2 linked regions of the Hahella chejuensis KCTC 2396 genome follow. The protein of the gene in region 1 interacts with the protein of each later gene in a pairwise test. Links are inferred from orthologs where the notes say so. Each region holds a gene or a part of one and is shown on either strand. Other genes may lie near its edges.

Region 1 (16,320 bases):
CCTGGATGGCGGGCGCCTGGACGTCGCCGGACCTGACTGCGCTGGTGCGCTTGTTGTTGCGCAATCGCGCGCGACTGGAGCAGTTGGAATCCGGCATGGCGCGCCTGCCGGGGGCACTGAGTAAGCTTTGGCACAGCTTCAACCGCAATACGCTGCAGGGCTCCCGCAAAAACATTGCGGCGCACTATGACCTCGGTAATGATTTCTTCCACCTGTTTCTGGATGAAAGCATGATGTATTCCTCTGCGGTATACGTCACCGGCGAGGAATCCCTAGAACAGGCCTCGAAAGCCAAATTGGAGCGAATTTGCCGCAAGCTGGCGTTAACGCCTAACGATCACCTGCTTGAAATTGGTTCAGGTTGGGGAGGCATGGCCTTGTACGCCGCCCGGGAATATGGCTGCAAGGTCACCACGGCGACCATTTCCATTGAGCAGCACACAGCCGTAGTTGAGCAGGTTCGGCAGGCGGGGCTGCAAGATCGGGTGACCGTGCTGTTGCAGGACTATCGCAAACTGGAAGGCCGCTATGACAAGGTGGTCTCCATTGAAATGGTGGAGGCGGTGGGGCATCAGTTTCTGGATGGCTACTTCCGTCAAATCAGCGGCCTGTTGAAGGACGATGGTCTGGGGCTGATTCAAGCGATCACCATTGATGACAATCGTTATGAGAAAGCGCTGCGACACGTGGACTTCATCAAGCGCTATATCTTCCCCGGCAGCTTTATCCCCTGTGTGTCGGTGCTGACGCAGAGCGCCGCCAATGCCGGTTTGCGCCTGTTTAATCTGGAGGATATCGGCGAAAGCTACGCCCTCACTTTGCAGGAATGGCGCAGTCGCTTTCTAAAAAGTCTGCCGCAAGTACGCGCGCAGGGATTTGACGAGCGTTTCATTCGCATGTGGGAGTTTTACCTTTGCTATTGCGAAGGCGGCTTCCGCGAGCGGGCAATCTCCAATGTGCAGATGCTGTTCGCCAAACCGGATAGTCGGCGCGGGCAATGGCTGTGAATCTAATGCTGCTGTGGTGGTCGCCGGCCTGTCTGGCGGCCGTCTTCCTGTTGGGATACCTGGTGCAGACTCGCAGTCGGAATGCGGGATGGGTCGATGTCTGGTGGGCGGCGGGCGTTGGCGTCACTGGGGCTTTATACGCGTTAGTGGGAACGGGCGAACTGGCGTTACGTCTGACCGTGGCGGTGATCTATCTGGTCTGGTTTGGACGTCTGGCGTGGCATTTGGCGAACCGAATTTCCCACACGGAGGAGGACGGTCGATACGCTGCTCTGCGTGCATGGGCGGGAGATCGCTGGCGCAGCGTATTTCTCGGGCTGTATATGATGCAGGCCTCCTGGGTGTGGATTTTCACTTTGCCCGCCTGGGTGCTTAGTCAGGCGCAGACGCCGCCTGCGCCTCTATATGCGGCTGCGCTGGCGCTGGTAGTCGCCGCCTGGATGGGCGAAGCGCTGGCGGACCGGCAGTTGGCGACGTTTAAAGCCGATTCGCAAAACCAGGGTAAAACCTGCCGACAAGGTCTATGGCGCTATTCGCGGCACCCCAATTACTTTTTTGAATGGCTGCACTGGTTCGCCTATCCGCTATTGGGCGCCGCTTCCGCCTGGAATCTCTGGTTATGGCTCGCGCCAGCGCTGATGTTTGTCTTCCTGTATTTCATTACCGGCATTCCGTTCACCGAACGACAGGCGTTGCGTTCACGAGGAGAGGATTACCGGGATTATCAACGCCGCACCCCTATGTTTATTCCCTGGAGGCCCAAGTCATGAGCATGATTGAACTGGCGGAAAAAGGCTGGTTGCCTGACGCCCTGATTCGCTTTGGCATTCGTCGCCTGTGTCGCGAGCGTCTGACGCAGGAGCGCAAGCGTGGCGGCGGCGAGCTTGAGAGAATCGCCCGCTACCTCGACGGTCCCATCGCCATTGAGACACGGGCGGCGAACGAGCAGCATTATGAGGTTCCCGCTGAGTTTTATCGCCTGGTCTTAGGGCCGCGCTTGAAGTACAGCGCCTGCTGGTGGGGGAAAGAGGTAAGCGATCTTGCCGCAGCGGAGGAAGCAATGCTGGCTATATACGCAGAGCGGGCTCAGCTGGCCGATGGACAACGGATACTTGATCTGGGGTGCGGTTGGGGATCTCTGAGTCTATGGCTGGCGGAGACCTTCCCCAAGGCGGAGATTACTGGCGTGTCCAATTCCTCATCGCAGCGTAGTTACATTGAGGAGCAGGCGGCGCTGCGCGGTCTGAGCAATCTTAAAATTCTGACATGCGATGTGAATGTGTTTTGCCCCACTACAACATTCGATCGCATTGTTTCGGTCGAAATGCTGGAGCATGTGCGTAACTATCAGGCCTTATTTGAGCGTATCGGACAGTGGCTGACGCCAGCGGGTTTGTTTTTCGCTCACATATTCTGTCATCGCAAACTGCTCTATCCCTTTGAAACGGAAGGCGCCAGTAACTGGATGGGCAGATATTTCTTTACGGGAGGGCTGATGCCGGCGGCGGGCACATTTGGCCATTTCCAGCAGAATCTGCGCCTGATGCAGCAATGGATGCTGGACGGTCGCCACTATGGCGCGACGGCGGAAGCCTGGCTAAGCAACCTGGACGCCAATGAGGCTGCAGTAAGACGAATCTTTGCTGAGGCCTACGGAGAGGACAGCGCCGAGCTTTGGACACAACGCTGGCGTATGTTTTTCATGGCCTGTGCGGAGCTGTTTAACTACCGCTCTGGCGCAGAATGGCAGGTAGGGCACTATCTATTTATGAAGCAATAGTCGCGTTTGACTTTCTAAGCGATAGTGACACTGGCGACGGTCGCTATCGCCCTCTGTGAAAAACAGCCCTTTCTTCATTATTAATTTTTCTTGTCTTAATGGAATAAGTGCGTCCTGCACTCCAAATGTAATAACGATATATATAGAAATGAATATGTATCTGCAAATGGCATTACGCCCTTCCATGATGCGTCAAAGTTCATGACTTTGCGGTGAATTAATAATGGCGTTATTTTATAACCTGCTGATAATCATGACCATTATTAATGCTAATCCAGAGTATGTAGGCGGTACGATCGTCCAAATAGTCCATATGGATGGTCGTAATTTCATCAATCATGGGGTTAAATACGCCGCTTGTTGGATGGTTCGCGTGTAAGCAGGATAGGTTTCAGTATTGGTCGCCAGGGTCGCCGGCGCTTTTTCCGCCGCAAACGCGAATGTTTTGCAGAAAAGGTTAGATAGATTCTATGGAAGAACCCAGAAATCGGGCCGGTTTCGTTTCTCCGGAGTTTGAGCGGGGAGAATGACGATGTTGAAACTCGTGCTTAAATTTTTGTTTCTTGTCGGCGCGCTAGGCCTGTTCGGTTGTGGGCAGGATGAAAGCGCTGCGGACAAGGCTCCGTTCTCTCTCGAAATCACCGATGCGCCGGTGGATGGAGCGACCAAGGTGGTCATTGAATTCACCGGAGTAGAGATCCAGTCTCAATCAAACGGTCGTTCCGTTTACGAGTATGCAGAGCCGCGCAGTATAGATTTGTTGTCAGAATCCCTGGCTGGAAATCGCATTTCCCTGTTGCAGGGCGAGCTTGGCATTGGCGCATATTCATGGCTGAGACTGATGGTGAATGCTCGTCTGGATGGTGTTTTCGACTCCTACATTGAGTTAGCGGATGGTTCTCGCTATGAGCTGGCCATTTCCGAAGAAAATCTGGATGGGCTAAAAATTGATCGGGAGTTCATGGTCCGCGCCGGACAGCCAAAAGGTTTTCTTATCGACCTGGATTTGAGACGCTCCATCATTGAGAACAACCGCCAATTCAAGTTGAAGCCGGTATTGAAAACGGTGGATCTGAGCAGCGTGCGCTCCTTAACCGTCAATGTTGCGCCTGAATTGCTGGCGGCTAACTGTGACAATTCCGGCCAGTATGCTGGCGCGATATATATGTTCGCTGGCGCGCACGCAGTTTTGGATGATATCGACGGTGACGATAAAGACCCGGTGGCGACTGCCGTGCTGTCCAGTACAGCGAACCCGGAAAATGGCATGTACAGGGCGGTTATCTGGAATCCGGACAACGGGGCTTACCGCTTGGCGTATAGCTGTAATCCCAAAGACAATCCAGAGCTGAATGACCAGGGTTTTTCCTTCGCTGAACAAACGGTCACAGTGGTTGTCGTTAATGATGACGGCGATAAGACCGCAATTCTGGACGCTTCCGCAACGCCGCTTTGAGCGGCGTCTGCGTATATCTAGACTCTTTTCTTCTTCTTTGTTCTTCGGCCCTTGCGCCGTAACTTCAATCTACTCCCTCTCCTTCCTGATGCTACGCCCCTTCCTGTGGCGTTATAGATGATGCGCCTTGAATCGGTTTCAACGAGCATTTTGGTTCTGACTGCGACACTTCCAATAACAACTTTGCAGGAGAACAAGAATGCAAAAGCCAATCCTTATTTCCGCTTTGGCCGCTACGATATTGCTGAGCGGCTGTGCTTCCACAGGCGGTAAGCGCGATCTAAGCCAGTCTTTATACTTGCGTGGGCAGTTTGCCTGGTGGGATGCGTTGGATGAATACAAGGTCAAAAAAGCCGGACCTGATCTTTATGTCGCCAGCGTGGAACTGAAGGCGGACGGTCAGCCCTATGAACTGAAATTCGGCGACGCAGCCTGGAGTGCGGGAACCAACTGCGGCTTCCTGTCCCAGGAAGACCAAATGCTGGAGTTCGGCAAGAAGTCCAAAGCCAATTGCTCATCCGTTTTTGAAAACTTCAAATTCAATCCGCCCGAAACCGGGGTGTACAGCTTTTATCTGGATAACAGCGGCGAACAGCCGGTGGTTTACGTTGAGCCGGCTAATAAATAAAGCCGCTATCCCTGCTGCAGGCTGGTCCCGTTTCTCAGCGACGTGGCCAGTTTGTACAACTGATCCGGGGGCAAAGGTTTGGCGAACAGGTATCCCTGGGCTTCATCGCAGCCCTGTTTTTGCAGATAGGCGGCTTGCGCTTCTGTTTCCACGCCTTCCGCCACTACACTCAGATTAAGGTTGTGAGCCATGGCGATGACTGCATTAATGATGACCCGATCATCCGCGTTCGTTTCCAATTGCGACACAAAGCTGCGGTCGATTTTGATGCAAGAGATAGGGAAATGCTTGAGATAGGCGAGGGAGGAGTAGCCGACGCCAAAGTCGTCGATGGATAGACGGAAGCCCATTTTGATCAGCTCGTTGAGGTGAGCCATGTTGGATTCGATGTTCTGGATGAAAACTTCCTCTGTCAGTTCAAACTCCAATTGCCTCGGCGGGACGTCGAACTCTCGTAGAAGGTTGTCAATCTTATGGACCAGCTCTTTATCTTCCAACTGGATGGCGGATAAATTGATCGCGAGCCGGATATGGCTCAGCGGGGTGCCTCGCCATTCCGATAATTGCTGACAGGCCCGGCGCACTACCCACATGCCCAATTCTTTGATTAAGCCAGTTTCTTCCGCCAGGGGAATAAATTCCGCCGGGGAGATAAAGCCCTGTTCCGGACGATACCAGCGCAGCAGCACTTCGGCCCCGGTGTAGTCACGCGTCTTCAGGTTCACTTTAGGTTGAAACGCGAGGCTGAGTTCGTTGCGCTCTATCGCTTCGCGTAGCCAGCGGTCCAGCTCCAGACGTTTGAGCGCTTCCGCATGCATGCCTGTGGTGTAGAAATGATAGCCGTTACGCCCCGCCGCTTTCGCTCGGTAGAGCGCGGCGTCGGCGTTGCGGATCAAGTCCTCGGCGCTGACGCCTCCTTCTGGATAAACGGCGATGCCGATGCTGCAGGTGATGAAGACCTCTTCATCGTTAAGCGTAAAGGGCTGTTTCATACAGGCCATGATGCGATTGGCGATGGCAATCACCTCATCCACGGACTCGGGGTTTTCCAGCAGCATCATGAACTCGTCGCCACCGGCCCGGGCGATGCTGATTTCGTTTTCCAGCAGTGTATTGAAGCGCTTGGTCAACGCCACTACTAATTGGTCTCCGGCGCTGTGAGTGAGGGTGTCATTGATTTTCTTGAACTGATCCAGATCCACCAGCATGACAGCGAGATATTTGTTTGCGCGCTGGGCGCGGAGAATCGCCTGAGCCAGATCCTCCTGGAAAAATGATCGATTGGGCAACCCCGTCAATGCGTCATGAGTGATGACATGAGACAGCGTCTGCTCAACTTCCTGTCTACTGGCGACCTCGCTTTGCAGCGCTTCGTTGGCGCTCAGCAGTGAGCGGCGTTGACGCCCGAGAGACATGGCGAGATAGCAGACCCAGGCCAGCAGCGCTGACAGTATGGTTCCTGCGCTCATGACGAAGGCGGGAAGAGGGGAAGAGTAATTGTGCAGCCAGCCAGATTTAGGCTGGACGCTCAGACGCCAGGAGAACTGCAGAGGTTTCCAGTCGGCCGCCGCGGTGATGTCGGGGCTGACGTCGGTGGCGCTGTTGCTGAATATCAGCTTATCTCCCTCATATACGCGCACATGAAAATGTTCTTCTTCCCGCGGCGAGATAAGGCTGCCCAGTAGTTGCTCCACCAGAAAAACGCCGACTATAAATCCCTGAAAATTCTCACCTTTACTGATAGGAACGTATACGACCACGCCTTGGCCTCCTTGTTGTAAGGTGATCACTGGCGTGGAGTTGATGTCGCCCTGCGCGCGGGCGGAGTCCAGCGCCCGGCGCCGGCTCTCGTTGAAGGCCACGTTGAATCCCAGCGCCTGTTCATTACCGGCCATCGGCTCGATCCACTGGATAACGTAATTCTTGTCCGTCCATTCAATGGCTTTAAAGTTAGGAAAGTCTTTATGCAATTCCTCTGCGTTTTTGCGCCAGGTTTCCTTGTTGAAGCCGCCATTGTGGTCCCAGTAAGCGGCCAGACGCTTGAGCGCGTTCACTTGTTCCAGAAACTGGCGGGTAATGCGCTTGCTGAGAAATTCGGCCTGGTAATCCAGAGCGTGCTGCCGCCTCTCGCTGGTTTCAATATCAATACGCGACCATAAGGACAACGTCATTGTAAAGCCCAGGCAAAATACGAGGAGCGATAGTAACAAGTGATAAGAGGCTCTGGCGGACAAAAGGCACCCTGTAGTTTTGTGATACTTATCAATAAAAAATAGCAGGCGCAGCCGTGATCGACAAAGACCAGACGGCGTTTGGCGGGAGTGAAACCCGACAGGCAAAAAAAAGGGCCGGTTAACCGGCCCGAACACTTGGGTTGAGATTGGGGAATGGGTAGCGGCTTACCACCAGGCTTCCATTTGCACGCCGAAGTTCAGCACGCTGTCTTCGCCGCCTTCAAACGGCGTACCTTCGCCGTCGTTAATGTAGCTGGCGAAAACCCGGATTTCCGGACGCGCCCAGAAACTGGGGCCAGCGGACCAGGCTTGTGCGATGGTGATCTTGTCCAATTGGGAGTCGACGCCATCGTCATCCGCTGCGAAGTAGCCTACTTCCAGATAAGTGCGCATGTAGTCGGACCACTTATACGCTGGACGGGCGGAAATGCTGTAGAAAGAAGAGTCGTCGTTCATGTCGTCGTCTTCAAAGACGCCGTACATGGCGGCATAGCTGAGCTCGATATTGGCGCTGGGTTTCACCACGCCCCAGTCGATCAGACGGAAACCTTTGCCGCCTTTATCCAATGTCCCATTCCATTGCCCGCCGCCGAAGTTGCGCATGGGGGAAGCGTAGCCTTCCGTTCCGTACTGGAACACGATTTTGTTGAAACCATCCATGATTGGCGTGGACAGTTCCGCGGTGAACAGCGTGCTCAGATCGTCTGCTGCGCCGGCGTCTTTCTGGGCGTCAGTCAGTCTTGGTTTGGCCAGGTCCAGGCCGACTTCCAGCGAGCTGGCGCCGACTTGAATGCCGGAATAACGGAAGTCGAGGATGTTTATGTTGCCGTAGCCTCTGGTCCAGGCTGCGGAGAATTTGCCTGCGCCTGCATCGATGCCTTCAATACCGGCCCCAGGACCTGACACGTCCCAGTAGAAAAGATCCAGATGGTGGATATCGTGGCGCTGATAGTAGCGTTTACCCGCCCACAGCGTCGCTTCAGGGGCGAAACCCAGCACCCCTTTGGCCTGAACGTTCATCTGGCGAAGCGCAATTTCATCGTCTTCGCTGTTCAGGGCCTCGTAGTCTCCGTCCTGGTTGGATTTGTAACTGAGCATGGTTTCAACTTTGAATGTTTTGCCGTCGCGGTTGAAAAGCTCTTGCTGAAGGTCCAGCTCCGCATAAGTTTCGCATTCGTTGCCCAAACGGCCAACCGCCTGCTTGTTAATGCACTGCTGGTCGCCGTTGTCGCTCATGCCGATACCGGAGCGCGCATAGCCGTGCCACTCAACGGCGCTCGCATTCACGGTGAACAAAGAAGCCGCGATGGCGGTCGCCAGAGGGGCTACTTTGAAGAGGCGCTTGTTGTTCTTGTCTGTCATCGTTTTTTCCTGCTCTTGTTGTTAAAGGACTCGCCAGGCCGGGCCTTTGCGTACGCCCGGAAAACGGAGGCGCTTTGTCGATGGGACAAATTGTTATTTGCTGGGTCTCATACTCAGTGAACGCCTGATATGGCACATCCTCCGTTAGGAAAGTTTTGGGGGGGGAGGAGTCAGGGGGAGGGGGGAGGAGAAAGGTAGTAATGGTGAGCGTCAGGCTGATAGCGAGCGCTATTCAGGCGCTTGCGGGCGCAAAGTGAGAGCGCCCGGAGAGAAGCTTTCGCTCTCCGGGTTATTACTGCAGAAATAGAGGAAGAATCAGGGCGGAGGCTTAGACGCCGTCATCGTGAGGATAACGGGTATCGCGCAGGCTGTCCTTGATGCGCTTCAGATGCGAATGGAAGTCCGCTCCACGCTTAAGCGTGACGCCGGTGGCCAGAATATCGATCACCGCCAGATGGACGATTCTGGAAGTCATCGGCATATATACGTCCGTATCTTCCGGCGCAATAACGTCCAACGCCACGGTGCATTCCCGGGCCAGAGGGGAATCCGGAGCCGTGATGCCTATTACAACGGCGCCCTGCTCGCGGGCGATTTTGGCGACTTCCACCATTTCCCGCGTACGCCCGGTATAGGAAATGGCGACGATAGCGTCGCCCGTATGCGCGGCGGCGGCGACCATACGCTGCATGAGAAAATCGTCGTAGGCGGTAACCGGGATATTGAAGCGGAAGAACTTGTGCTGGGCGTCGATGGCCACGGCGGCGGAAGCGCCCATGCCGAAAAACGAAATTTGCTTGGCCTGGATCAGGTAGTCCACCGCTTTGGAAATGGCGGTGGTGTTCAGTGACTGTCTGGCTTTGTCGAGATCGGCGATGGTGCTGAGGATTATTTTATCGCTGTATTCCTCAACGGTATCGCTCGACTCGACGCTCTGGCTTACGTAAGGCGTGCCGCTGGCCAGACTTTGCGCCAATTGGATCTTGAAATCGGGAAATCCGCTGGCCGCGAAGTTACGACAAAAGCGGTTGACGGTCGGTTCACTGACGTCGGAGGCGCGCGCCAGTGCGGCTATACTGTAGCGAGTAGCGGCTTTGGGGTCGCGCAGGATGACTTCGGCGACTTTGCGCTCGGATTTATTCAAATCGTTGAGCCTCTGCCGGATCACCTCCAGCAGATTCTGGTGGGTTATGGTTTCATTCATTATCTGTATGGATTCCGGGAGCGATTTATTTATTGTTGTAGTGAAATTACTACACATTTTGTTATCGCCCCTAATATAACTCTGCGCACACTGGGTCGCCAGCCGAACGGTCGGTTGGCCACTAGTCAATAAGTGGAAGGGAAATCAGTTGAATACGGAAAATGTAGTAAAATTATCACAATATTTGCCGTTTCAGGTTGAAAATACCATTTTTTTGTCTCAAAATTACGAATAATTACTACCAAATATGAAAACTATGAATCGAGCAGCATCTACACAATGTGACTTGGCGCTCTTCGGCGCGCTGGGCGATCTGGCGCAACGCAAGTTGTTTCCGGCGCTATTTCAACTGGAGCGGGCCAAACTGCTACATCCGCAGACTCGCATTCTCGCGCTGGCCAGACAGGAAGTTGACGAAGAGGCCTTCAAGGCGCAGACGTTGGAGCGTTTCAAGGCGTTACTGCCCAAGAACGATCTGGACGACGCCGCGCTGAAGCGCTTCTTCGGCAAGGTACGCTTCCAGCAGCTCGATTTCGGCGACGCCGAGGGCTATCGCCGCATCAATGAATGGCGCGGGGATTCTGAAGACCCACTGATCGTCTACATGGCGACGCCTCCTGCGATCTACGGCATGATCGGGGAAAACCTGAAAGGCGCCGACTGCATTCAGCCATCCACCCGCGTAGTGGTGGAGAAGCCTATCGGTCATAATCTGGAGTCTTCTTTCGAGATCAACGATCGTCTGGCTGAATTCTTTGATGAATCCCAGCTATACCGCATCGATCATTATCTGGGTAAAGAAACCGTACAGAACCTGATTGCGCTGCGTTTCGCCAACAACCTGTTCGCGACGCAATGGAATCAACGTTATATCTCCCACGTGGAAATCACCGTGGCGGAGAAAGTCGGCATCGAAGGCCGCTGGGGCTACTTTGACAAGGCTGGTCAGCTGCGCGATATGGTGCAGAACCATTTGCTGCAACTTTTGTGTCTCATCGCCATGGACCCGCCTTCTGATTTGTCCGCCGGCAGTATTCGCGATGAAAAGGTGAAAGTGCTGAAGGCGCTGAAGCCGATTACGCCGGATCTGATGGAAACCCACATGGTGCGCGGGCAATACACCGCCGGCAACATCGATGGCAAACCGGTTCCAGGCTATCTGGACGAAGAGGGCGCCAACGAGGGCAGCTCCACGGAAAGCTTTGTCGCCATCAAGGCGGAAATCTGCAACTGGCGCTGGGCGGGCGTGCCCTTCTATATGCGCACCGGTAAGCGTATGCCGCAGAAGCTGTCGGAAATCATTATTCACTTCAAGCCGGCGCCGCACTACATATTTGATCCGGACCAGAAACATCTGGCCAACAACAAACTGATAATCCGTCTGCAACCGGATGAAGGCATTTCCCTGCAGGTGCTGACCAAAGACCAGGGCCTGGATAAAGGCATGCGTCTGCGTCAGGGGCCGCTGCAGTTAAGTTTTTCTGAAGCGTTTAACACAGGCCGCGTGCCCGACGCCTACGAGCGTTTGCTGTGGGAAGTCATCAAAGGCAACCAGTACCTGTTCGTACGCCGCGATGAGGTGGAGTACGCGTGGCGCTGGATTGATCAGGTCATCGAAGGCTGGGCCGAACTGGGTCTGCCGCCGAAGAAATATCCTGCAGGAAGCTGGGGCCCCGTGGCTTCCATCGCCATGATCACCCGGGACGGAAGGAGCTGGTACGAAGATGCTTGAACTATCCTGGCCGCAGGGCGTCACCCTGCAAGTTGAAGAAGAACGAGCGGCGTTGGCTCACAAGCTGGCGTTGCAGACCGCAGAGTGGCTGCGCGCCGCGCTGCAGGAGAAAGAGCGCGCCTTGTTGGTGATTTCCGGCGGCCGCACGCCAGTGGCTTTTTTCAAATCGCTGGCGCAGCAGGAGCTGTCCTGGAGCAAGGTGGATATAACGCTGGCGGATGAACGTTGGGTCGATGAAACCCACGACGACAGCAACGCCGCGCTGGTAAAAGAGTTTCTTATACAGGGGCCGGCGGCGGAGGCGAACTTCCTGCCGCTGAAAAATTCAGCCGCCACGCCTGAGGAAGGCTGCGAGCAGTTGGAGGCCAGACTGGCTGAGCTGTCCTGGCCTATCGACGTATTGATTTTGGGAATGGGCGCGGATGGACATACCGCCTCTCTGTTCCCGGGGGCGAAAGAGCTGGCGCACGGCCTCGACACGACGGACAAATGCGCCCCGATGCATCCGGTCACGGCGCTGCATCCGCGCATGACGCTTTCCTATAACGCATTGGCGGCGGCCAGGCATCAGGCGCTGCATATCACTGGCGAAGACAAGCTGACCACTCTTAACAAGGTGCTGGCCAAGCTGGACGCGGTGGCGGAGATGCCCGTGCGCGGATTCATCCGCCCAGGCCTCAATGTATTTTGGAGTCCTTGAGAAGGAACTTGAGAGTAATAGAGAGAATAGAAACCTATGACATCCCAGACCTATCCTGAAGCGTTGCAAAAACAACTGGACGCTATCGTAAGCAGTTGCCCGTTGGTGCCGGTCATCACTATCGATCGTCCGGAAGACGCGTTACCGCTCGGGAAAGCCCTGGTGGAAGGCGGCGTCCGTATTCTGGAAATCACTCTGCGCACGCCGCACGCCCTGCAGGCGATCACGGATTTGCGAGCCGCGCTTCCCGAAGTTTGGGTTGGCGTAGGCACTGTCGCGACGGTTGAGCAATTCAAGGCGGCGGAAGACGCCGGCGCTCAGTTCGTGATTACGCCGGGCTCCACCAAAGAACTGTTGGAATATGGCCTGACGGCGAAAATTCCGATGTTGCCGGGCGTGTCTTCACTGTCTGAAGTCATGGAAGGTTATCGCCTTGGATACCGCGCATTTAAGTTTTTCCCGGCGGAAGTGGCTGGCGGCGTATCCGCGCTGAAGGCTTTCTCCGGTCCTTTCCCGAATGTGAAGTTCTGCCCGACCGGCGGCATCACCCGGGAAAAAGCGAAAGAATATCTTGCCCTGCCGAACGTACTGGCGGTGGGCGGCTCCTGGTTAACCCCCAAGGACGCCATCACCGCAGGCGATTGGCGGCAGATCCGGACTATTGCTGAAGAGAGTCTGGCCGCTATCTGACGGCGGACAAGGATTCTCTTTATCGATAGCAACGACCCTCCCTCATTGCATTAGCAATATATTTTCACCCGTCGCCTGGCGGGTTTTTTTATTTCTGAGCTGACGTATTGAGAGCGCCCTTCCAGGCTGCGTCATGTGTTGGCGCAGTCGATGAAGTAAAACAGACAATCGGTGGTGGCGATGATGGGATTGGTGGTCACCATGAACAACTTCAATGGATGTTTGGGGGATAGCCTGCCATTGATGGCGGCGAAGTGATCATGCAGACGCTCTTTTCCCAGATGATCTTTGGCGGTCAAGGCGTCCAGCCCCGCTTTACCCAGAATGGCCAGCCTCTCCCCGGCAGGCACGGAGCCGTAGTTGAAACGGGCGGCGTCCAACGGCAGCGTCAGCGCCGCGTCGGGATCGGCGTCGTCGCCATAGTGGACTCTGCGCCCGGGTTTCAACTCCATGCGGATAGGGTTGCGGAAGCGATTGACGCCATAATCGTGTCCGGCGGCGGCCAACACCTGTTCGCTGCTGAAATAACGCTGCATGCCTTCCCGGGCGATCAACAGAGAGGTTTCATCCTGCGCCCCGCCGCATTCTATCGTCACCGTCGGCACATCCAGCTCACTGATTTCCATCAGGGCCCCCAGCCGTAAATCCGTGACGATCAGGTCGTTGGTCCAGAGTGAAGTCAATGCGCGATGGTCGGCGTCACAGCGGATGGCGACGCCAAAGGCGGGACCGCTGCCTGAGGTATTGTGCAGATCAATGAGGCACTCAGGTTTGCTGTCGTGCAGAAAACGCAGAATCGCTTCCGCCAGCTTGCCCTGGCTGTCGTCGAACGGCGGGCGAAAGCAGCGGTTGAGATCACGCTGGCCGGGCAGCATGCGCTGACTGAACGCAGGAGGAGCCAGTGCCGCGGGAATGGAAGCGATAATGAGGTCGAGGTCTACCGCTGGCGTTTCGCCGGAGCGCAGATAAGCATATAAGGCGCGCGCGCCGGAGGGTTCATTGCCGTGCAGCAGGGTGCAGAAAGCGCGGCGGCGTGAACTGTCGCGGCCTTGTAGCCGGATCAGGGTCGGTCCGCCCAGTTGTTGTAGAAAGGCGGAGAGATCCTCCTCGAAAGTTAAGTTGCGAATACCGTCAATAACCTTGAGCGGCATAGTGTTCAGCCCCTTGGGTAATGGTCTGTCGCGGCGGACGCCACATGCTCAATACGTCCACTGATGCACGGGTTCTCCACTGAGGTAATTCTCCTGATAGCGAATGACCAGCTCTCTCAACGCTTCTTCGTCGCTGCGGTGAGGGCGCAATCTCTCCAGCATTCGCAACTGCCAGAGAGCGCCGTTGACCGGTTGCGCCAGATTTTCAGCGCATACGTCCAGATAATGACGAACGTCCGTCGGCGCAATGGCGAGAGCATGAAGCCCTTGCTCCGCCACAGGCAGCATATCTTCCAGAATGTCCAACACCGGCCGCTCCTGCAAGCCTGCGCCGCCCTGACCCGGCCAGAACAGCTTGGCGCGAAGCCCGTATTTGGCTGCGCGGTAAAAATTGTATTCGCAGTAGCGAAAAGGTATGGCGGGAAGCATGTCATGCATGGCTGGACGCAGTCCTTCGATCAAGCCCACCGTCAAAGCCGCGTTGGCGAGCATGTCCGTGGTGCTGGGACCCGCCGGTAGCGCGCGGATTTCAATACGGATATGGCCGCCGTCCGCCGGATCATAAATAGGGCGATTCCAGGCCCAGATACTGCCTTGATGCAAGCGCAGCTCATCCAATGGCGGCGCCTGCCCGGGACGGAGCGCGGCCCCATCGCCGCAAATAGGCAGCAAAGGCTCGAACAGAGAAACGCCTTCGCAGAATACCTCATGGGCGTCTTTGCGCACCCAGCCGTTGCCGAACAACACCCGCGCGGGAAGCCTTAGCCGCAAGGGTGTTTCTATGCGATAGTCCGTGGCCTGTTTGAACAGGGCGACGCGGGTTTCATGCCACAATCGACGTCCCAGAAACAACGGGGAGTTGGCCGCCAGGGCGACCGCCAGCGGCGTGACCAGTTGCGCGGCGTTAAACGCATCAGCGAAATCCGCCGGGTTCACGCGATAATGAAACTGGAATGACGTATTGGCGCCTTCCAGGGAGACGTCCTGCCAATACAGATCCAGTGTATCGCGACCCTTGATGCTGATATGAAAGTCCTCTCCGCGCTTCTCCCTCAGTTGGCGCGCCAGCGCTTGATAACGGGGGCTGTCGGTGATGGCGTCCGGTCCCATGTCCTCTGACTTCAATGTCGGCAGAATGCCTATGGGCAACAGTGACGCCTCATGGGAAGCCGCATGGCCCTGCAGTGTTCGCAGTACGCTGTCGATCTGTCTCTGCAGAGCGCTGAAGGAGGCCCCGGATGCAGGGGTTGGCTCCAGGTTATACTCAAGGTTGAAGCGGTTCAGCTCCAGAGTGAGGTTGGGATCGTTGACGGCGGCCAGGATTTCCTGGTTTTTGGCGCTGGGGCGTCCCTGTTTATCGATGATGTACAACTCCAGCTCCGCGCCGAATGAGGCAGGTCCGACGCCGAAATCGGGGTCATCCAGCAATTTGCGCAAAGTCGCCAGGTTCTCCTGCAATCTTTGTTGGAAGTCCGCATATTCCTGGGCGCTGAACTGCGCCTTATCAACATGTCGCCCCATATCTGCGAGTTCTCCAGCGAGCGCCTTTCAGCCGCCTTTTTTCTAATCATTAACATGGCGATGATATTGGCATGTTAATAACCAGACGCATGGATGCGCCTGCGCGGCGGCTAGCTGCGGGAGACAAGGCCTGACATGCGCAGGCCCTGTCGTTGCAGACAAACAGAAGGAAGCTATTTGTCTGCCTGATTAATAAAGTAGGCTAACTTTTCCGGGGGCGAAACTTCAGCGCCCAAAAAGCGTCTGGCGAGAGCATTCTATTCCACCTGTTTGAAAGGAAGGTGGGCGTTGGCGTCGCGCATGTATTCACTGACGCCCGCCCTCTCTTCATCAAGAAAGTTGGCGATGGCCTGACGGAAAGCGGGATGCTCGATTCTATGCAGGGAGTAGGTGGGCGTGGGCCGAAATCCCCGCAGCAGCTTGTGCTCTCCCTGAGCGCCGGCGTCGAATCGCAGCAGTTTATGTTCAATGCAGTAATCGATGCCCTGGTAATAGCAGGTCTCAAAATGCAGATGATTAAACTCTTCAGTACAGCCCCAATAGCGGCCGAACAACGTTGAGTGGTTTTTCAGAAACAAAGCGCCGGCGACGAAGCGTTGCTCCCGCTGCGCCAGAATGAGAAATACTTGTTCCGGCATAACCGCGATCAGGCGTTGGAAAAAGGCGTCGCTGAGATAAGGGCGCTGTCCTCGTTTCAGGTAAGTTAGCTGGTAGAAGTCATAAAACGCCTCCAGTTCAGGCTCGCCTACATCCGCTCCTTCGATCAGCTTGAATGCAATGCCCTGGCTGAGCACTGCCTGGCGCTCTTTACGGATGTTTTTACGTTTGCGTGAGGCCAGCGCCTGCAAAAAACCA
Region 2 (9,563 bases), 5.6 Mb from region 1 along the record:
AGTCAGCATACGCTGCAACAACTCCGGCTCGATATCCGCATCCGTCGCTACAAAGCCCAGCATTGTGGCCATATTCGGCTTGATCATCCCCGCGCCTTTACTGACGCCACTGATATGAACAGCAACGCCATCAATATCAAGACGCATTGTGGCGCCTTTGGGACGGGTATCTGTTGTCATTATGCCTTGGGCGGCTTCAGCCCAGGCGTTGTCACTGAGATTACCCAGAGCGCTGGGCAGCCCTGCTACGATTTTATCTACCGGCAGCGGCTCGCCAATGACTCCTGTGGAAAATGGCAACACTTGCTCGGACGCCACTGCGCCAAGTTGCGCTAGCGTCTCGCAGCATCGCATGGCGTTATCCAGGCCTTGCCGACCAGTGCCCGCGTTGGCGTTACCAGTGTTGATTAACAAATAACGAGGCGCGCTCTCAGCCAAGTGACGCTTCGCCAGCATCACAGGAGCGGCGCAAAAAGCATTGCTTGTGAAAACAGCGGTGGTTTGCGCCCCTTCACATAGCTCAAACACCACTAAGTCTTTACGTCCCGGCTTTTTAATTCCTGCGGACCCAACCCCAATGCGAACGCCCGCAATAGGGTGAAAGTTGGGTAAAGGCGCGTGCCCCACAGCCATCTCAATTACTCCAGGCGACCATGACACTGTTTGTACTTCTTGCCGGAACCACAAGGGCAAGGTTCATTACGACCCACTTTCTTGTGGTCGCGGACATAAGGCGCATCAGAGCCCTCAGCTTGCTCTTCCGCATCAGAATCTTCTTCAGTCGCTTCGGGGTGAGTCGCCTGGGCGCGTTGCATTTGCTGCGCGAGCGCTTCGCGACGACGACGCTCCAACTCTTCCATTTCTTCCTGTTTTTGAACTCTTACATGACAAATAACTCGGACCACATCATGCTTGATGGTATCCAGCATGTTCTGGAACAGTTCAAACGCTTCACGCTTATATTCCTGTTTGGGGTTTTTCTGCGCGTAACCACGCAAGTGAATCCCCATGCGCAGCAGGTCCATATTGGAAAGGTGCTCTTTCCACAAGGTATCCAGGACTTGTAAGAACACCTGTTTCTCAAAGTTGCGCATAACGGATGCGCCAACCACTTCTTCTTTCTCGCGGTAAGAATCGACTACCGCCTGTAGAATTTTCTCGCGCAAGGTCTCTTCATGCAGACGCTTGTCCTCGTCCAGCCATTGCTGCACAGGCAAATCAACGCCGAAATCCGACTCCAGTTGCTTTTCCAGCCCCGGAACATTCCACTGTTCGGCAATACTTTGCGGCGGGATAAACTGGCTGACTGTAGCGCTGACCACATCGCCCCGGATTGCGTCGATCATTTCCGAGATATCATCGGTCGCCATGATTTCATTACGTTGTTCGTAAACCACATGACGCTGATCGTTAGCCACGTCGTCATATTCAAGCAGCGATTTACGAATATCGAAGTTGCGGCCTTCCACTTTACGCTGAGCTTTTTCAATCGCGTTGCTCACCATGCGGTGCTCAATCGCCTCGCCCTTCTGCATTCCCAATGCCTGCATAATATTTTTCACCCGGTCAGAGGCGAAAATACGCATCAGGTTATCTTCCAAAGACAAGTAAAAACGAGTTGAACCAGGATCGCCTTGACGCCCCGAACGACCTCGTAGCTGGTTATCAATACGGCGAGACTCATGGCGCTCAGAACCAACGACATGCAGACCACCTGCAGCGATTACCTGATCATGTCGCTTCTGCCAATCAGCTTTGATTTTAGCGATTTGTTCTGGTGTTGGATCTTCCAACTCAGCGACGTCGGCCTCCCAGTTTCCGCCCAAGACTATGTCCGTCCCGCGACCCGCCATGTTAGTAGCGATGGTGACTGCGCCAGGACGACCCGCTTGCGCAATAACATGCGCTTCACGCTCGTGCTGCTTGGCGTTCAACACGTTGTGAGCAATGCCCTCTTTTTTCAGCATTGCCGACAAATACTCAGACGCCTCGATAGAGGCCGTACCAACCAGAACCGGACGGTTTTGCGTCACAGTGTCCTTGATATCATCAATAACCGCCTGGAACTTCTCATCCACGGACAGGTAAACCAAGTCATTGTAATCGATACGCTTAATCGGCTTATTAGTTGGGATGACAATGACGTCCAAGCCATAAATCTGGCGGAACTCAAAAGCTTCCGTGTCAGCAGTACCGGTCATACCGGCGAGCTTTTCGTAAAGACGGAAGTAGTTCTGGAAGGTGGTGGAAGCAAGCGTCTGACTTTCAGCCTGGATCTTGATGCGCTCTTTCGCTTCAATCGCCTGATGCAAACCTTCGCCCCAGCGACGGCCTGGCATCGTTCTTCCTGTATGTTCGTCGACAATCACCACTTGGCCGTTCTGCACAATATAGTCAACGTCTTTACTATATAAATGGTGAGCGCGTAGCGCAGAGCTAATGTGGTGCAGCAAACCCAGGTTAGTGGCGGCGTAAAGACTGTCGCCCTCTTCCAGCAAACCATTTTTGGTTAACAGCTCCTCCACGTAGGTATGGCCTGACTCCGACAACTCCACGGAGCGACTTTTCTCATCAACAGTGAAGTGACCGTCTACAGGTTGTCCTTCCTCTGGCGGCTCTCCTTTCTTGAGCTGAGGAACCAGTTCGTTGATCTTTCTATACAGCTCAGAACTGTCTTCCGCCGGCCCACTGATAATCAAAGGCGTCCGCGCCTCGTCTATCAGGATTGAGTCAACCTCGTCGACAATCGCAAAATGCTGTCCTCGTTGCGCTTTGTCCGTCAGGCTGAACGCCATGTTGTCACGGAGGTAATCAAAACCGAATTCGTTATTGGTTCCGTAAGTAATGTCTGATGCATACGCAGCGCGCTTGGTTTCGCCGTCCTGTCCACTCACTACAACGCCAACGCTTAATCCCAGATATTCGTACAAAGGCCTCATCCAGTCTGCATCACGACGCGCCAGATAATCGTTTACGGTGACGACGTGTACGCCTTTTCCAGACAGTGCATTCAAGTACACGGGAAGCGTCGCGACCAGCGTCTTACCTTCCCCGGTACGCATCTCCGCAATTTTGCCTTCATGCAGCACCATACCGCCGATCAACTGAACATCGAAATGGCGCATGCCCATCACGCGCTTGCCTGCCTCGCGCGCTACCGCAAATGCTTCTGGCAACAGTTGCTCAAGCGTTTCTCCCTTTTCAAGTCGAGAGCGAAACTCCTGCGTTTTTGCTTTGAGAGCGGCTTCGTCTAATGCGCTGATTGACTCTTCCAGTTCGTTGATGCGTTTGACAACTTTGCCCATGCGCTTAATTTCGCGGGCATTTTTGCTGCCGAAAATTTTCCTGGCGATAGATGAAAACATAACTAACGAAATTACCTGTCTCTTTGAAGCGTTTATGGAGGCTCCGCTCGTGGCGGAATCGCTTACTCGTTACTTTATGGATTTGGAGCCACCTTGCCGAAGGAGATAAAAATTCAGCGGGAGCGTAATTCCAAGCTCCGCATTCTAACCTCAATTTGTTACAGCAATAAAGGGATTAGTACACACTTGTTACCCCTAGTAACAAGCAATGCGCCCAGAGTGGGAATAGAGACGCCGTTATACGGCCAGATAAAAAGCACGGAAAAGTCAGTAATAACAAGGCCTCAACCAGAGTTCAGTTAAGACCTTTAAAAGTGTTACCGGCTTGCGCGATGAATAAATTTTGTGGGATTTGCGGAGCGCCCATCCTGAAGCACTTCGAAGTGTACGTGTGGACCTGTGGAGCGTCCCGTGCTACCCATCTTCGCCAGGACTTGGCCTTTTTGCACCACATCCCCGGTTTTAACCATAAGTTTGGCGCAGTGCGCGTAACGAGTAACAAGCCCCCCGCCATGGTTGACCTCAACCAAATTGCCGTAGCCGAAGCGCTCTTCTGAATGAGTTACAACGCCACCTGCAACCGCAACAATGTCGCTGCCTTCTTTACCTGCGAAGTCTACGCCGGAGTGCCACGCCCGCTTACCAGTGAACGGGTCTGAACGGAAACCATAATGAGAGGACAACCAACCTTTCTTGATTGGACGGCCTGCAACAAACTGCTCTCGCTGAAAGCGCTGATTAACGAACAGTTCATCCATCACACGCAGTTGCTGCTCACGAGACTCCGCTTGCTGTTCAATAGACTCGAGCACTTGCGTTAACATGGGAACAGAGAACGATTGCTCTAAAGCAGGCTCTTCAGGCCCCCCTAAAGCGGGTGACGATTCGAAGTCAAACTCCCCTTCATCCAGACCTGCTACGTCAGTAAGACGTTGCCCAAGCGCATCAAGCCGCAACAGTCTCGCCTGCAACTCTCCCATTCGCAGCGTCAGCGCATCAATATTTTGCTGCGCGAGTGACTTATACGTGCGGATTTCTTCTTTCTGTTGTTTCAGATTCTCCTGCCAAGTCTTAACCAGCTCAGGAGTAATGGAAGCGTCAGATGCGGCGGACTGCCGCCCCAGCCAAAACGCCCCCGCCAGCAACGCAGCCACTAGAGACAGCGCAAGGACCACCGTCAGCACAACCGCGCGCGCGCCCATAGAACGGGCGCGTGACTGACCATGTCCATCTCTCAGGAAGATAATATTCATGCTTTTCCAGGGTTTTGAGTTGCCTGAATTATATAAACGACGGAGGTTATCTAAAAATACTATACTTGTAAATTGTAACAGATGTTGTGATAGTTGATGTCTGCAAATGTAACGAACCTTTAATCTTTGGTTAACTGTTATGCCTGACAGAGATAGAAAGCTGGGAGATATTCTGTCGTCTTCCTCCCCTACGCTGGAGTCTCTTTTTCACCGAGCCCTGCAGCTGGATAAGCAACAGCAGATATTCTCACAATGCCTGCCTGCTCAATTACGTGACAAGGTGACTCTATCGTCAGTTAAAGATGGCGTTATTCGCGTAACCGTCCCCGATGCCGCAACCGCAAATCAGTTGCGCATGAATCAACACACATCCCTGCCGGAACTACGCAAACATAAAGATTTCGACTTCGCTTATCAGTTCAAGATTCGCGTGGAGCCAATGGAAGTTAAAGCAAAGGCAAAAAGGAAGGCGAAACCAATTTCGCAAAAGAACGCCGAGCTTCTCAGACAAGAAGCTCAGCTCTGTGACGATCCGGAGTTAAAGAAAGCCCTGGAGGCTCTTTCAACTCACACAGCGGACTAGAAATCTCAGGCCAGCACCGGTTTCAGGTAGGAAATAGGCGCTTCCCCGGCGTCTTCAAAGGTCACAACCTCCCAAGCATCCTTTTGGGAAAGGAGTTCGCGAAGAAGTTTGTTATTTAAGCCGTGACCCGACTTGTGCCCTTTAAACTCACCGATCAGGCTGTTACCCAACAGGTATAGATCTCCGATGGCGTCCAACACCTTGTGCTTGACGAACTCGTCTTCATAACGCAAGCCGTCTTCATTGAGAATCTTGAAGTCATCGACAACAATAACGTTATCCATGCTACCGCCCAAGGCTAGATTCATCGCACGCAATTTTTCAATATCGCGCATGAACCCGAATGTCCGCGCGCGACTTACTTCCTTAACGAAAGAAGTGCTGGAGAAGTCAATAACTGTCTCTTGTGAGCGGCCTTTGATCACGGGATGATCAAAGTCTATGCTAAAAGTCACTTTGAAGCCGTCGAACGGCACAAAGGTAGCCCGCTTATCTTCGTCAGTTACCGTCACTTCGCGCTTGATGCGAATGAATTTCTTGGGCGCGTCCTGCTCAGCAATGCCCGCCGATTGAATCAGAAATACAAACGGACCGGCGCTGCCATCCATAATAGGCACTTCGGCTGCGCTCAACTCAACGTAGCAGTTATCGATACCAAGTCCGGCCAGAGCTGACAGCAAATGCTCAACAGTTGCTATCTTTACTCCACTTTTTACGAGAGTCGTAGAGAGAAGGGTTTCGCCTACGTTCTCAGCACGCGCCGGGATTTCCACGATAGGATCGAGATCTGTACGGCAGAATACAACACCCGTGTCCACCGGGGCCGGCTTCAGGGTCAGGTAGACCTTTTCCCCTGAATGCAGACCCACACCAGTGGCCCGGATGATGTTTTTAAGTGTGCGCTGTTTTATCATTTCAATGATTTACCAAGATCTGGATAAAATTCGGCCAAATAATACCAGAAAGGTATTAGGTGCACCAACCTAAAAGACCGAACTCATTCTCATTTAATCCGCCTGACGACGCAAAAACGCAGGTATATCCAAATAGTCCACGTTTTGCTCATCCCCTACGGCCCGACGATCCACCGCCGCATTGCCCACAACTGATGTAGCGCGTTTGCGCATTACAGTCGGGCGCTCCAGCTGATGATAATCAGTGGTGCCGTTCATAGTCCGGGAAGAGTTGTCCACCACTTTAGTGGGTCGGTCATGTACACCGCCCAAACCCGTAGCGACTACCGTCACCCGCAACTCATCCTTCATTTCCGGATCGATTACCGTTCCAACCACCACTGTCGCAGCGTCGGAAGCGAACTCTTCAATGGTGGCGCCCACTTCAGAAAACTCGCCCAAAGACAGATCCATGCCTGCAGTAATATTGACCAGAATCCCACGCGCGCCCTGCAGATTGATATCTTCAAGCAGCGGGCTGCGTACGGCTCTTTCCGCCGCTTCACGAGCGCGGTTGTCGCCGCTGGAAACGCCGGTGCCCATCATCGCCATGCCCATTTCCGACATAACGGTGCGAACGTCCGCGAAGTCTACGTTTATCATTCCTGGACGGATAATCAAATCCGCAATTCCCTGTACAGCCCCCAAAAGCACATCGTTAGCGGCGGCGAAAGCATCCAGCAGACTGGTGTTTTTGCCCATGACGCTCAACAGCTTCTCATTGGGAATTGTGATCAAAGAATCGACGTGTTGTCCCAACTCACGCAGGCCGGCTTCCGCAACTTTCATGCGTTTGCCGCCTTCAAACGGGAACGGACGGGTCACAACCGCAACCGTCAGAATCCCCATTTCACGGGCGATTTCCGCGACTACCGGCGCGCCGCCCGTTCCAGTGCCGCCGCCCATACCGGCAGTAATGAAGACCATGTCCGCGCCTTTCAGCGTTTCCGCGATGCGCTCTCTGTCCTCCATCGCCGCCTGACGACCTACTTCTGGATTGGCTCCGGCGCCCAGCCCTTTGGTGACGCTGCCGCCGAGTTGAATGACGTGCTTGGCGTCGACATCACGCAACGCCTGAGCGTCGGTGTTCGCGCAGATAAACTCCACGCCTTCCACCGAAGAGGCGAGCATATGGCGAACTGCGTTGCCGCCGCCGCCGCCAACGCCTACAACTTTAATGACTGCATTTTGTGGTACGTTATCTACGAGCTCAAACATTCCCCTTCTCCTTCTTCGTTATAGTACCTGCGACCTGAAACTAATTTCCGCAAGTTGGTATAGACCTTTGAGTTGACTCTATTTGGGCTGATTAAAAATTCCCCATAAACCAGTTCTTCAGCCGTTGGAACAGGTTTTCCGCAGGTTCTCCCCGGTGCTGGGCGCCCCGGCCGAGTTCCTGCTGTTTAAATCCATAGAGCAGTAATCCGACTGCGGTGGAGTACATAGGATTGCTAACCACATCGCTCAGGCCGGTGACCCATTGCGGCACCGCCAGCCTTACCGGCATGTGGAAAATCTCCTCCGCCAACTCCACGACCCCCTCCATACTGGAGGTTCCTCCCGTGAGCACGACCCCTGCGGCGATGAGATCTTCATATCCGCTGCGTCGCAACTCTGATTGGATCAAGGTGAACAACTCCTCATAGCGCGGCTCCACGACTTCCGCCAACGACTGCCGGCTTAAGTCCCGCGACGGGCGATCTCCCACGCCCGGCACCTTGATCGTCTCATCCGCACCTGCCAGCTGAGTCAGCGCACAGGCGTATTTGATCTTGATTTCTTCCGCATTTTGCGTCGGCGTTCGCAACGCCATCGCAATATCATTAGTGACCTGATCGCCAGCGATAGGAATAACCGCTGTATGGCGAATAGAGCCGCCAGTGAATATTGCGATATCGGTTGTGCCGCCGCCGATATCGACGACGCACACGCCCAATTCTTTTTCATCGTCAGTCAGTACTGCGTAGCTGGAGGCAAGTTGCTCCAGGATGATTTCATCCACTTCCAGTCCGCAGCGCTTCACACACTTTTCAATGTTCTGATAAGCGTTGACCGCACACGTAACCAGATGCACTTTGGCTTCCAGGCGCACGCCAGACATCCCTACTGGCTCCTTCACACCTTCCTGATTGTCGATGACATATTCTTGCGGCACGACGTGGAGCACCCGCTGATCCGCAGGAATCGCCACTGCCTGCGCCGCATCCAAGACTCTTTCCAGATCCGCCTGCACCACTTCCCGGTCGCGCACCGCAACGATGCCGTGGGAGTTCATACTACGAATGTGGCTACCGGCGATACCGGCATAGACGGAGTGAATGCGGCAACCGGCCATCAGCTCAGCCTCCTCCACCGCACGTTGTATGGCCTGGACCGTAGTTTCGATGTTGACGACAACGCCCCTTTTGAGTCCGCGTGACGGATGGGAACCGATGCCAACGACTTCAATCGCTCCTTCCTGATTTCTCTGCCCGACAATGGCCACCACTTTGGATGTGCCAATGTCCAGCCCCACAATCATATTCCCACTCGAACTCGCCATATATTTCGACTCTGTCTTAAAGTTCACATTCAACCTTGTTCCGGAGTAACGTCTGCTTTCCATTTCACCGCCACCCCCCGGGTGTATCGTGCGTCAACACTCGCTATTTTTTCTCGCTCCTGGTGCAGTTTCTTCTCAAACAGCACAGTAAAACGGTGTAGCCGTCCCTCAACATCCTGCTTCCCCAGGTTAAGCTCCCACCCATCCGTAAAGCTGATCAGCCATGCGCCTCTGGACTCCATGATCACACCGTTCACATCCAGTCCCACTTTGGCCAGCTCCGCCTTCCATTTCTGGAAGTTATCAAACACCAGCCGCTCGCTGTGCGGCGGTCCAATCAGCGCTGGCAGGCCATTCACCACGACGCCGGTTTCTTTAACGAACAGCCGCCCGGCTTCGTTGATATAGCCCTGGTTGCGCCATCTGACAAAAGGCTCTTCTTCTTCCAGATCCACTTGCACAGCGTCCGGCCATAATCTGGAGATGGAAGCCCGTTTTACCCAGGGGTGGGCTTCCAGACTTTTACGCACACCTTCTAGGTCGGATGTAAAAAAACTGGCGTGGAGTAACGGCGACAGCAGCTCTTTCACCTCTCCGCGGCTCACGTAATTCAACTCGCCGACTACCTGAACCGTGGCGACTGGACGGTCCAACCATTTGACGCCGGCGATCAGCGCACTTAACACCAATAGCCAAAAGCAGAAGATCGACACGTGCAGCAGCACCCGATTCCACGGGATAAAGGCCAGCAGTCGCACGATCGCAGCCGGCCCGGTATTCCGGTTGTCGGCGCGCTCCTTTGCGCGGGTCGCAGTTGCGCCGCGTCGGGAACCAAGCGATTTGTCGAGCTGCTTCTTCATTGGCGTC

What was found.
Region 2: the proteins of HCH_RS01570 (region 1) and secA interact in binary tests that used the Escherichia coli proteins (3 or more experiments, as listed by UniProt). The link is inferred for Hahella chejuensis KCTC 2396 from one-to-one orthologs.

What each region holds. Positions count from the first base shown.
Region 1 is NC_007645.1:356,309-372,628, forward strand. Bases 6,370-9,347 are described here. They hold HCH_RS01570 (maltoporin), read right to left. Parts: upstream 8,468-9,347; coding sequence 7,271-8,467; downstream 6,370-7,270. Other genes in these bases: HCH_RS01565 (bifunctional diguanylate cyclase/phosphodiesterase), read right to left, coding at 6,370-7,042; HCH_RS01575 (MurR/RpiR family transcriptional regulator), read right to left, coding at 8,796-9,347. In the rest of the region: HCH_RS01540 (SAM-dependent methyltransferase), read left to right, coding at 1-1,007; HCH_RS01545 (DUF1295 domain-containing protein), read left to right, coding at 998-1,777; HCH_RS01550 (SAM-dependent methyltransferase), read left to right, coding at 1,774-2,787; HCH_RS01555 (DUF4382 domain-containing protein), read left to right, coding at 3,320-4,243; HCH_RS01560 (hypothetical protein), read left to right, coding at 4,443-4,871; more of HCH_RS01565, read right to left, coding at 4,877-6,369; more of HCH_RS01575, read right to left, coding at 9,348-9,671; zwf (glucose-6-phosphate dehydrogenase), read left to right, coding at 9,919-11,403; pgl (6-phosphogluconolactonase), read left to right, coding at 11,396-12,103; HCH_RS01590 (bifunctional 4-hydroxy-2-oxoglutarate aldolase/2-dehydro-3-deoxy-phosphogluconate aldolase), read left to right, coding at 12,140-12,793; HCH_RS01595 (succinylglutamate desuccinylase/aspartoacylase domain-containing protein), read right to left, coding at 12,925-13,944; HCH_RS01600 (hypothetical protein), read right to left, coding at 13,993-15,465; HCH_RS01605 (GNAT family N-acetyltransferase), read right to left, coding at 15,723-16,320.
Region 2 is NC_007645.1:5,991,297-6,000,859, forward strand. What follows is about bases 439-3,721. They hold secA (preprotein translocase subunit SecA), read right to left. Parts: upstream 3,366-3,721; coding sequence 639-3,365; downstream 439-638. Other genes in these bases: argJ (bifunctional glutamate N-acetyltransferase/amino-acid acetyltransferase ArgJ), read right to left, coding at 439-633; HCH_RS26360 (M23 family metallopeptidase), read right to left, coding at 3,683-3,721. In the rest of the region: more of argJ, read right to left, coding at 1-438; more of HCH_RS26360, read right to left, coding at 3,722-4,618; HCH_RS26365 (DciA family protein), read left to right, coding at 4,758-5,201; lpxC (UDP-3-O-acyl-N-acetylglucosamine deacetylase), read right to left, coding at 5,207-6,115; cell division protein FtsZ, read right to left, coding at 6,209-7,372; cell division protein FtsA, read right to left, coding at 7,464-8,696; HCH_RS26385 (cell division protein FtsQ/DivIB), read right to left, coding at 8,726-9,563. UniProt on the Escherichia coli protein: Required for protein export, interacts with the SecYEG preprotein conducting channel.